3 regions of the Streptomyces sp. NPDC048277 genome follow, and region 2 is predicted to be linked to each of the others. Evidence: riboswitches for the same ligand, from Rfam matches in the RefSeq annotation. Region 2 holds a riboswitch; each other region holds the start of a gene.
The links. A riboswitch is a leader RNA that binds a small molecule or an ion and turns the genes downstream of it on or off. The one in region 2 is predicted to bind cobalamin.
Positions count from the first base shown of each region.

Region 1 (3,260 bases), on a different contig from region 2:
CCCTGGGCCCGGCGCCCGCCCGGCAGCCGCTGCGGCACACCGTGCACGCCCACGACGGGCTGCTGCACAACCGTTTCCTGCGCCTGGCCGTCGACCGCACCGTGCACGCCCTCGGTGTCACCCGGGGCGTCCTGCACATCGGCCTGCGGCTCACCGACCGCGGCCCCCGGGTCACCGACGTCACCCCGCGGCTGCCCGGCGACCTGATCCCGCTCCTGGTCAGACGGGCCACCGGCGTCGACCTCGCACAGGCCGCGGCCGCGCTGGCCACCGGCGAACTGCCCGACACCACGCCCACCCGGCAGCGGGCGGCCGCGATCCAGTTCGCCTACCCGGCCGCCACCGGCCGCCTCGAACACCTGGACCTCTCCCCCGACGCGGCCCGCGAACCCGGCGCCGACCGCATGATCCTCACCCAGCACACCGGCAACCAGGTCACCGCCGGCCCCCACGCCACCACCGCCGACCGCCTCGCCCTCTGGGCGGCGGTCGGCGACACCCCGGCCGCCTGCGACGACACCCTGCGCCGCATGGCCCGCCACCTGTCCGCCACGGTCGTTCCCTTCGCGACCGCGGCCTGAGCGCGCCGCTTCGGATACCGCGCGCCGCTGCCGTCGATCCCCTGCGGCACCGTCGTGGCCGGTCGCGCAGTTCCTCCCCCAGCCTTCGGCTGGGGGTACCCCCAGCGCCCCTTAGGGGCGCTGCCGAACCCCACCGGACTGGAACCCCGCCAGCCGACGTACCAACTTCTCGGCCTCACCGAGCAGTTCGATCTCGCGACGGCTCATCGTCGGATTGGCCGCACGCCGCCGCAGGGCCACCAGCAGCGCACGGGCCAACGGCAGTTCGTCCACCGCGACCTGGGCGAGGATCACCGCGGACATGGCCCAGTCGAGGCCGGGCGGTCCGTTCTCGGCGTTGGACCAGTCGATGACCCTCGGTCCGTCGGGGGTCAGCATCACGTTGTCCGGATGCAGGTCGAGATGCAGGACGCGTGAGCCGGCGTCGGCCGGGTCCCGCCCGGGTACGGCGTGCAGCCGCCGGAGCAGCGAGGCGAGCAGCGCACCGCCCTCCTGTGCGCCCAGCTCGCCCGCGAGGAGCGCCGCCAGCATGGTCGGCCCCGTCAGCCGCTCCATGACCAGGTCGGTACGGGACCCGGAGAGCCGCACCCGGGGCGCCGGGTATCCGTGCTCCCGTACGTACGTCATCAGCGCACCCTCGGCGGCCGCGTCCCCCCAGCCGTCGCGGTCACGGCGCAGCACCCACGCCTCGTCGATCTCGTACACGTCGGCCGAGCGGCCCGAGCCGAGCAGTCTCCCCGTCATGGCGTGACCATAACGAAGCGGTCTTCGCACAGCCGCCTCCCAGCTTCCTGTTGACGGCCGGTAAAGTAGCCGGGTCGTCATCACCCGTACGGGGGGAAGCCGGTGCAAAACCGGCGCTGACCCGCAACCGTGAGCCGTCGTACCGACGGTGAGCCGGACCGCCCCGTCCGGGACGTTGATCGGCTCATGTGCGCCGGCACCCGCCGTCGCACGGCACCGTCGAGGTTTACGGAGCCGAGCCGCCGGGGTGTCCCGTGCTGCCCGGCTCCCCCACAGGGAGAGGCACCCGCCGACCATGAACGTGCTCCGCCGCAGCGCCGCGGTGCTGGCCGCCACCGCCGTCATCGGCGCCGCCGCACCCGCGATGACCGCGCTGGCCGCCGACGCCCCGTCCCCGTCCGCCTCGGCGGTGCTCCCGTCGGGGCTGTACGGCAGCACGGACCCCCGGTACGACGGCGTCTGGCGCCAGTCGCTCGCGCTGCTCGCCCAGCGCACGGTCGGGGTGACCCCGGCGGGGAAGGCGGTGGACTGGCTGGCCGGGCAGCAGTGCGCGAACGGCTCGTTCGCCGCGTTCCGCGCCGAGCCGACGGCCGCCTGTGACGCCAAGGTGACCGTCGACACGAACAGCACGGCCGCCGCCGTACAGGCACTGAAGGCGGTCGGCGGGCACGACGACGCCGTACGCAAGGCCGTGACCTGGCTGAAGGCGCGGCAGAACAAGGACGGCGGCTGGGGCTACGCCGCGGGCATGCCCAGCGACACCAACTCCACCGGCGTGGTCGTCGGCGCGCTCACGGCGGCCGACGAGAGCGCGGACCGGACGCCGTACGGCCTGCTCGCCACGTGGTCCATCCCCTGTGACCAGGACAGTGGCGGCGGCCTCGCCTACCAGCCGGGCAAGGACGGCAAACTGTCCGCCAACGCGGACGCGACGGCCGCCGGGGTGCTCGGCGCCCTCGGCAAGGGATTCGTGACGACGGCCGGCAAGGCCCCGGTGGAGGGCTACGTCTGCGCCAACTCCGACAAGGCGCTCACCCCGGCGGAGGTGGCACGCAACGGAGCGGCGTACCTCGCGGACGCCATGTCCGGCCAGGGGCACCTCGTCTCCGCGCTCGCCGGTGCCAAGCCCCAGCCGGACTACGGCAACACCGCCGACGCGGTGGTGGCACTGGCGGCCCAGGGCTGGACCGCGCAGGCGAAGAAGCCGTACGCCTGGCTGGAGGCCCACGCCACGCCGTGGGCGAAGCAGAGCGGGCCCGCGGCCTACGCCGAGCTGGTCTTCGCGGCGCACGCGATGGGCGCGGACCCGCGCGACTTCGGCGGTACCAACCTGGTGACGGCGCTCAACGCGACGGGACCGGCCCCGGCGGCAGCCGCGCAGCACACCGAGGAGCAGCAGGGGAAGAAGTCGGGACAGAAGTCGGGGCAGAAGTCCGGCACCAGCGTCTGGTGGATCGTCGGCACGGGGCTCGTCGCCGGCGTCGGCATCGGCTTCCTGTTCAGCGGCCGCCGGAAGCAGCGGCAGCTGTGACCGCCGTCCGCCGGGCCGCGCTGCTGCTCGTGACCGCGCTCCTGGTCTGGGAGTCCGCGGGACCGGCCCAGGCCGCCGGCTATCGCTACTGGTCCTTCTGGGAGCGGGACGGCTCGCGCTGGACGTACGCCACGCAGGGCCCCTCGACGGCGCAGCCCGCCGACGGTGCGGTGGAGGGGTTCCGCTTCGCGGTGAGCGAGGACTCGGCGGACGCGTCGCGGCCTCGCGGGACGGCGGACTTCGCCACGATCTGCGCGGACACGCCCGCGGTGCGGGGGAAGAAGCGGGTCGCCCTGGTCATCGACTTCGGTACGACGGCGGACGCGCCGTCCGGCGAGAAGCCGCCGGCGGGCCGGACGGCGTGCGCGGTGGTGACCGGGGACGCGACGTCGGCGGAGGCGCTG
Region 1 is NZ_JBEZLQ010000010.1:312,210-315,469, reverse strand. Features, by position in the region: gene AB0D85_RS23385 (hypothetical protein) at 1-581, shown strand, start outside; gene AB0D85_RS23380 (phosphotransferase) at 693-1,325, opposite strand; cobalamin riboswitch at 1,363-1,548, shown strand; gene AB0D85_RS23375 (prenyltransferase/squalene oxidase repeat-containing protein) at 1,621-2,856, shown strand; gene AB0D85_RS23370 (SCO2322 family protein) at 2,853-3,260, shown strand, end outside.
Region 1: linked by a shared signal. The riboswitch ahead of AB0D85_RS23375 (prenyltransferase/squalene oxidase repeat-containing protein) and the one ahead of metE (5-methyltetrahydropteroyltriglutamate--homocysteine S-methyltransferase) in region 2 are both predicted to bind cobalamin.

Region 2 (3,260 bases):
GTGCCGAGGCCTTCGATGTGTGCGGTGAACTCGTCGCCCCCGGCGGCGGCCGCCATCGGGCCGAGCGCGCCGGTCAGGACGATGTCGCCGGCCCGCAGCGGGTCGCCGTGCGCGGCGAGGGTGGCGGCGAGCCAGCGGGCGGCGGTGAGCGGGCTGCCGAGGCAGTCGGCGCCGGTGCCCCGGGAGACGGTCTCGCCGTTCCTGGCCAGCGTCATCCGGACCCCGCGCAGGTCGACGCGGTCCAGCGGAACGGGTGTGCCGCCGAGGACGAACAGGCCGCAGGAGGCGTTGTCGGCGACGGTGTCGACGATGGTGATGTCCCAGTCGGCGATCCGGCTGTCCACGATCTCCAGCGCGGGCAGCGCGAAGGCGGTGGCCCGCAGCAGGTCGGCGACGGTGGGGTCGCGGTGCGGCAGATCGGCGGCCAGGACCAGGGCGACCTCGGCCTCGACCTTGGGCTGCAGCAGCCGGCCGGCCGCGACCGGCTCGCCCTCGCCGACCGCCATGTCCGCGAACAGCGCCCCGAAGTCGGGCCGGCCGACCCCGAGCTGGCGCTGCACGGCGGGCGAGGTCAGCCCGATCTTGCGGCCCACGAGCCGCCGGCCGGCGGCCACACCCCGCTCGACGTGCAGCCGCTGCACCGCGTACGCGGTCTCGATGTCGCCCTCGGGAAGCAGCGCGCGGACCGGGGCACAGGGGGTGCCGGTGCGCACGGCGTCGGCCAGGACGTCGGCCACCTTGGTCACGAGGTCGGTGTTCATGCCGACAGGTATAGGTGTGTGCTGGGGAGTGCGGCAAAATATGTTCCATGACACGGAACAGCTCTCAGGGCAATATGCTCGACAAGGCAGTGGCAGTCCTGGAGTGCTACCGCCCGAACGGCGGTGCGTTCCGCCTGACGGAACTGGCGGCGCGGACCGGGCTCCCGAAGACGACCGTGTTCCGGCTCTGTGCCGACCTGGTCCGGCTCGGCCTGCTGGAGCGGGACGCGGAGAGCTACCGGCTGGGCGGGACGCTGTTCGAGCTGGGGTCGCTGGTGCCGCGCCGGCACGATCTGCGCGAGGCCGCGCTGCCGTTCCTCCAGGACCTCTTCGAGGCCACGCGCGAGACCGTGCACCTGGGGGTGCGCGAGGGCCACGAGGTGGTCTACGTCGAGCGCATCCACGGCCACGACGTACTGCGGCTGCCGTCCCGGATCGGCGGCCGGCTCCCGCTGACCTGCACCGGGGTCGGCAAGGCCCTGCTGGCGTTCTCGGGCGCCGAACTGGTCGAGGAGGTGCTGGCCGCCCCGCTCCCCCGGCTCACCGCGCACTCGATCACCGACCCCGCCCGGCTGCGCACGGCCGTCGAACAGGCCCAGGTCGCGGGCCTCGCCTACGAGGAGGAAGAGGCCGCGCCGGGCGTCAGCTGCATCGCGGCGCCGGTTTTCGACGGGCCGACCGCGGTGGCCGCGCTGTCGGTGGCGGTGCCGTGCGGCCGCTTCCGCCCGGCGCAGCTCGCCCCCGCGGTGCGGACGGCGGCACTGGGCCTGTCACGGGCACTGCGGACGGTTCCCCGCACCTCTGAGAGGGCGCGCTAGGCTGGCCCCCGCAGCTGGTTCGTCCCGTCCTCCAGACGGGACGTCGTAAGAGGGAACCCGGTGGGAATCCGGGACTGCCCCGCAGCGGTGAGTGGGAACGAACGCCGTCATACGCACTGGCCCCGACGTACAGGGGCTGGGAAGCGACGGTCAGTAGGTGTCCTCCGGAGGGAGGGCGTGCCCGCGAGTCCGAAGACCTGCCAACTGCCCGTGCGCGAACCACTCGTGCGCGGACATCCCGGTGACCTCGAGGGCGGGTCGGCGCACACATCGGACGGACGGTCGCGTACGGCCGTTGCCGTTCGGTTCGTCGCCCCTTCGCGCTCTCGTCCCGTCGTCCGGGATCTCAGGGATTCATCTCGCGAAGGAGATCTCCGTGACCAGCAAGTCCGCAGCCGCGGCAGCCCGGGCCACCGTGTACGGCTACCCCCGCCAGGGGCCCGCCCGGGAACTGAAGAAGGCGATCGAGGGATACTGGCAGGGCCGGGTCACCGCCGACGCCCTGCGTGCCACCGCCGCCGAACTCCGCCGCCGCACCTGGCGGCAGCTCGCCGGGGCCGGCATCCACGAGGTGCCGACCGGTGACTTCTCGTACTACGACCACGTCCTCGACACCACCGTCATGGTCGGCGCGATCCCTGAGCGGCACCGGAACGCCGTCGACGCCGACGCCCTCGACGGCTACTTCGCCATGGCCCGCGGCACCCAGGACACCGCGCCGCTGGAGATGACGAAGTGGTTCGACACCAACTACCACTACTTGGTACCGGAGTTGGGCCCGGACACGGCGTTCGCGGCCGACTCGGCGAAGCAGGTCGCCGAGCTGAAGGAGGCCCTCGCCCTGGGTCTCGCCGCCCGGCCCGTCCTGGTCGGCCCCGTCACCTATCTGCTGCTCGCCAAGCCGGCGCCCGGCGTGGCCGCCGGCTTCGACCCGCTCACCCTCCTCGACCGGCTGCTGCCGGTGTACGCCGAGGTGCTCGCCGATCTGCGGGCGGCCGGCGCCGAGTGGGTGCAGCTCGACGAGCCCGCGCTGGTCCAGGACCGCACCCCGGCCGAACTGAACGCCGCCGCCCGCGCCTACCGTGACCTCGGCGCCCTCACCGACCGGCCCAAGCTGCTGGTCGCCTCCTACTTCGACCGGCTCGGTGGGGCCCTGCCCGTCCTCGCCCAAGCCCCGGTGGAGGGGCTGGCCCTGGACTTCACCGAGGCCGGCGCGGTCAACCTCGACGACCTCGCCGCCGTCGGCGGGCTGCCCGGCAAGCGGCTGGTCGCCGGGGTCGTCAACGGCCGCAACATCTGGGTCAACGACCTGTCCGCGTCCCTCGCCACCCTCGGCACCCTGCTGGGCCTCGCCGACCGCGTCGACGTCGCCGCCTCCTGCTCCCTTCTCCATGTGCCGCTGGACGCGGCGGCCGAACGGGACATCGAACCGCAGATCCTGCGCTGGCTGGCCTTCGCGAAGCAGAAGACCGCCGAGATCGTCACCCTCGCCAGGGGCCTCGACCGGGGCACCGACACCATCGCGGCCGAACTCGCCGCCAACCGCGCCGACCTGGCCTCCCGGGCGGGTTCACCGATCACCCACGACCCCGCCGTCCGGGCCCGCGCGGCCGCCGTCACCGCGTTCGACGCCCGCCGCTCCTATCCGTACCGTGAACGCGCCGCCGCCCAACGCGCCCAT
Region 2 is NZ_JBEZLQ010000016.1:196,347-199,606, forward strand. Features, by position in the region: gene mhpD (2-keto-4-pentenoate hydratase) at 1-761, opposite strand, end outside; gene AB0D85_RS31575 (IclR family transcriptional regulator) at 836-1,579, shown strand; cobalamin riboswitch at 1,578-1,799, shown strand; gene metE (5-methyltetrahydropteroyltriglutamate--homocysteine S-methyltransferase) at 1,956-3,260, shown strand, end outside.

Region 3 (3,260 bases), on a different contig from region 2:
AGGGCGTGGGTGTCGGCGCCCAGGAAGAGGGGGCCGTCGGTACCCTGGCCGCTCCGGTACTCGCAGATGGCCTGGCTGGTGGCTGCGATGTGGTCCTCGTTGAACGCGGTCGTCAGCGACGATCCGCGGTGTCCCGAGGTGCCGAACGCGACCCGCTGGTTCGGGTCGGCCGGGTCGGGGTGCAGCGCGTAGTAGGCCGTGACCAGCCGGGCCACGTCGACGAGGTCCTCCGGAGCCGCCGGCCGGCCCGCTCGCTCATGCGGCATGAGTCCACTTCCTCCGCAGTCGTTGATCGATCACTCGACGCCCATCTTTCCTTGCCTGCGCCACCGGACGCGAGTGCGGCACCGGCCGCACGCCGAAGACACGGCGGGTTCACGGCTGGTTCACAGCGGGCCGCCGAGGATACGCGGAGCACGCGGCGCGCGGTGGACGGTCGTGCGAACCGCTCACGAACGGGTGCCGCGGACGTTCCGGAAGGCCGCCGACGGGACATACTGAACATCAGTCAACTCCCGCGCCCCCGGGCCCTCACGAGAGGACGCACCGTGGAGAACTCCCTCGCGCCCGCCGCCCAGGACCGCTACGACACCTACCTGGACCATGTGAGGCACTGCCCCGACTGCCGTCCCGTGCGCTGCCGGACGGGCCAGGCCCTGGTGCGGGCCTACCTCGCGACCACCCGGCCGGAGGCGGACGCCCCCGAGCGCTGACCGTGCGGGCGCACGCGAGAAGGCCCCCGGACGGTTCCGAAGGGCCCTCGCGTGTCGTTCAGTGTGCCGCGGACACCGTCCGCGCGGCGGCCGGAGCCTTCGCCGGCCTCGGGTGGAGCACGCGCTCGGCCAACTCGCCGAAGAGCAGCCCGAATCCGCCCCAGAGCGTCAGCTGGATGGCCAGTGCCGAGAGCCGGAACCGCCACAGCAGGGTGGCCGGGAAGTCCTTCGGCACCTCGTTGACGGCGGGCAGGAACTGGTACGCCAGCCCGATCACGACGGCGAACGCGACCACCGCGAGCACGGTCGCCCACCAGGTGCCCAGTCTCGGCCGGAGCCGCTTGCCGAGGATGGTCGCGGCCACCGCCAGCAGCACGCTGAGCAGCATCATCAGGAAGTACAGGGTGGTGCGCTTGCCGATGGTGTCCGGGTCGCCCACCGACGGCGGGTTGGCCGGGTACTTGAGGAACGGCACCACGTACACGGCGAGCAGCGCGCAGCCCGACAGCAGCAGCGCCGTCGCCCGCGGCGAGAAGCGCCCGACACGGCCGAGGGCGAAGCTGAAGGCGAGGGCGGCGATACCGCCGAAGGCGACCCCGTAGACCAGCACGCCGGTGGCCAGGCCCGCGGTGGACTGCAGGGAGCGGGAGACGACCGCCATCTCGTGCTCGTGCGAGTGGGCGTCCTCGAAACTGATCGCCTTGTCGACGTTCGGTTCACCGAGCAGGTAGGCGACGATCAGGGCGAGCGCGCCGGCGGCCAGGCCGGCGAGCATGCCCCGTACCAGGAGGTTCCGTACCGTTGCGGAGTTCATGAGGTGTTCGGCGTCCCTCGCGTCAGTGGCAGGGGAAGCCGAGCAGGTGGCGGGCGTCGTGCACCCATTCGTGGACGTCCGTGCCGTTGAACACGGAGGTGGCGCCCTGCTCGGCGCCGACGAAGTAGAGCAGGACGAGCATCAGGATGCCGAAGAAGACCGCCCAGGGAGCTATCGCGGACAGCGGCAGCTTGGCGGGAACGGCGGGGGTGTTGGCTGTCGGCGGAGCGACGGTCTGCGCCATGGCAGGACCTCCTCTGGGAGTTCGCGTCCCATCTCGGTGGTGCACATGACGACGGCCACGGGTCTGACTCACAAGCGCCCGGGGGCTCTTGCATACAGTGGCGCGACCGTTCCGGATTCCCACCGGCTTCCGTCTCGCCGTCGTCGATATCGGACAGACCGTACCGCGTGTCAGGGGCACGGCCAAGACCGCGTCACCGGGCGTGATCTTCATCTCCTGCCTGCTGGGCGGTCGACGGCCCGCCTCATCCGGGCGGGGCGAGACCCAGTTCGCGCTCGCCGAGCGGGGCGAAGAAGCGGTCGACATCGGCGTCGGTGACCTCGGCGAGGGTGGCCGGGGACCAGCGCGGGTCGCGGTCCTTGTCGACGACCTGGGCGCGGATGCCCTCCACCAGGTCAGGGGTGGCGAGGGTCGCGCAGGAGACGCGGTACTCCTGGTCCAGGACCCGCTCCAGCGAACCGAGTCGCCGGGCGCGGCGCAGTGCCTCCAGGGTGACCTTGAGGGAGGTCGGTGACCTGGTGAGGAGGGTCTCCGCCGCCTGCTTCGCGGCCGGGTCGCCGTGCGCCGACAGCCGCCGGACGATCTCCTCGACCGTGTCGGCCGGGTAGCAGGCGTCGATCCACGCCCGGTGGCCGGCCAGCTCCCCGTCGGGCGCCGACCGCGCATGGCGCGCGAGCGCTTCCGGTACGGGCAGTTCGGCGAGGTCGTCGAGGAACGCCGGGATCGAGGCGGACGGCATGAAGTGGTCGGCGAGTCCGCACAGCAGCGCGTCGGCGGCGCCGATCCCCGCGCCGGTCAGGGCGAGATGGGTGCCCAGTTCGCCGGGGGCCAGGGCGAGCAGACGGGTGCCGCCGACGTCGGGGACGAAGCCGATGCCCGTCTCCGGCATGGCGATCCGTGACCGCTCGGTGGTGATGCGGACGCTGCCGTGCGCGGAGACGCCGACACCGCCGCCCATCACGATGCCGTCCATGATCGCGACGTACGGCTTGGGGTAGCGGGCGATCCTGGCGTTGAGGTGGTACTCGTCGTACCAGAAGGCGGCCGAGGCGGTGCCGTCCCCGTCGCGGGCGTCGTCGTGGACGGCGCGGATGTCGCCGCCCGCGCACAGGCCGCGCTCCCCCGCACCGGTGATGACCACGGTCTCGACGGCCGGATCGTGCTCCCAGGCCGTCAGGGCGTCGGCGATGCACAGCACCATCGCGTGCGAGAGCGCGTTGATGGCCTTCGGCCGGTTGAGGGTGAGGTGTGCGGCCCGGCCGGTCGTGTGCAGCAGGACGTCGCTCATCGGGACGCCTCCGTCAGGTCGCGGGCCACGGTGACACGCATGATCTCGTCGGTTCCTTCCAGGGTCTGATGGGCACATCGGTCACGGACGATCTTCTCGCGGCCGGTCCGCCCGCAGCGCGACGGCCCGCCGGAGGGCGTCCCGGCGGGCCGCCGTCTGATCCCCCGCCTCAGGCCTCCAGTCCGCCGCGCTTCATCAACT
Region 3 is NZ_JBEZLQ010000006.1:158,406-161,665, reverse strand. Features, by position in the region: gene pgm (phosphoglucomutase (alpha-D-glucose-1,6-bisphosphate-dependent)) at 1-266, opposite strand, end outside; gene AB0D85_RS15970 (hypothetical protein) at 549-713, shown strand; gene AB0D85_RS15965 (CbtA family protein) at 772-1,527, opposite strand; gene AB0D85_RS15960 (CbtB-domain containing protein) at 1,550-1,771, opposite strand; cobalamin riboswitch at 1,808-1,948, opposite strand; gene AB0D85_RS15955 (enoyl-CoA hydratase/isomerase family protein) at 2,016-3,059, opposite strand; gene AB0D85_RS15950 (acyl-CoA dehydrogenase family protein) at 3,229-3,260, opposite strand, start outside.
Region 3: linked by a shared signal. The riboswitch ahead of AB0D85_RS15960 (CbtB-domain containing protein) and the one ahead of metE (5-methyltetrahydropteroyltriglutamate--homocysteine S-methyltransferase) in region 2 are both predicted to bind cobalamin.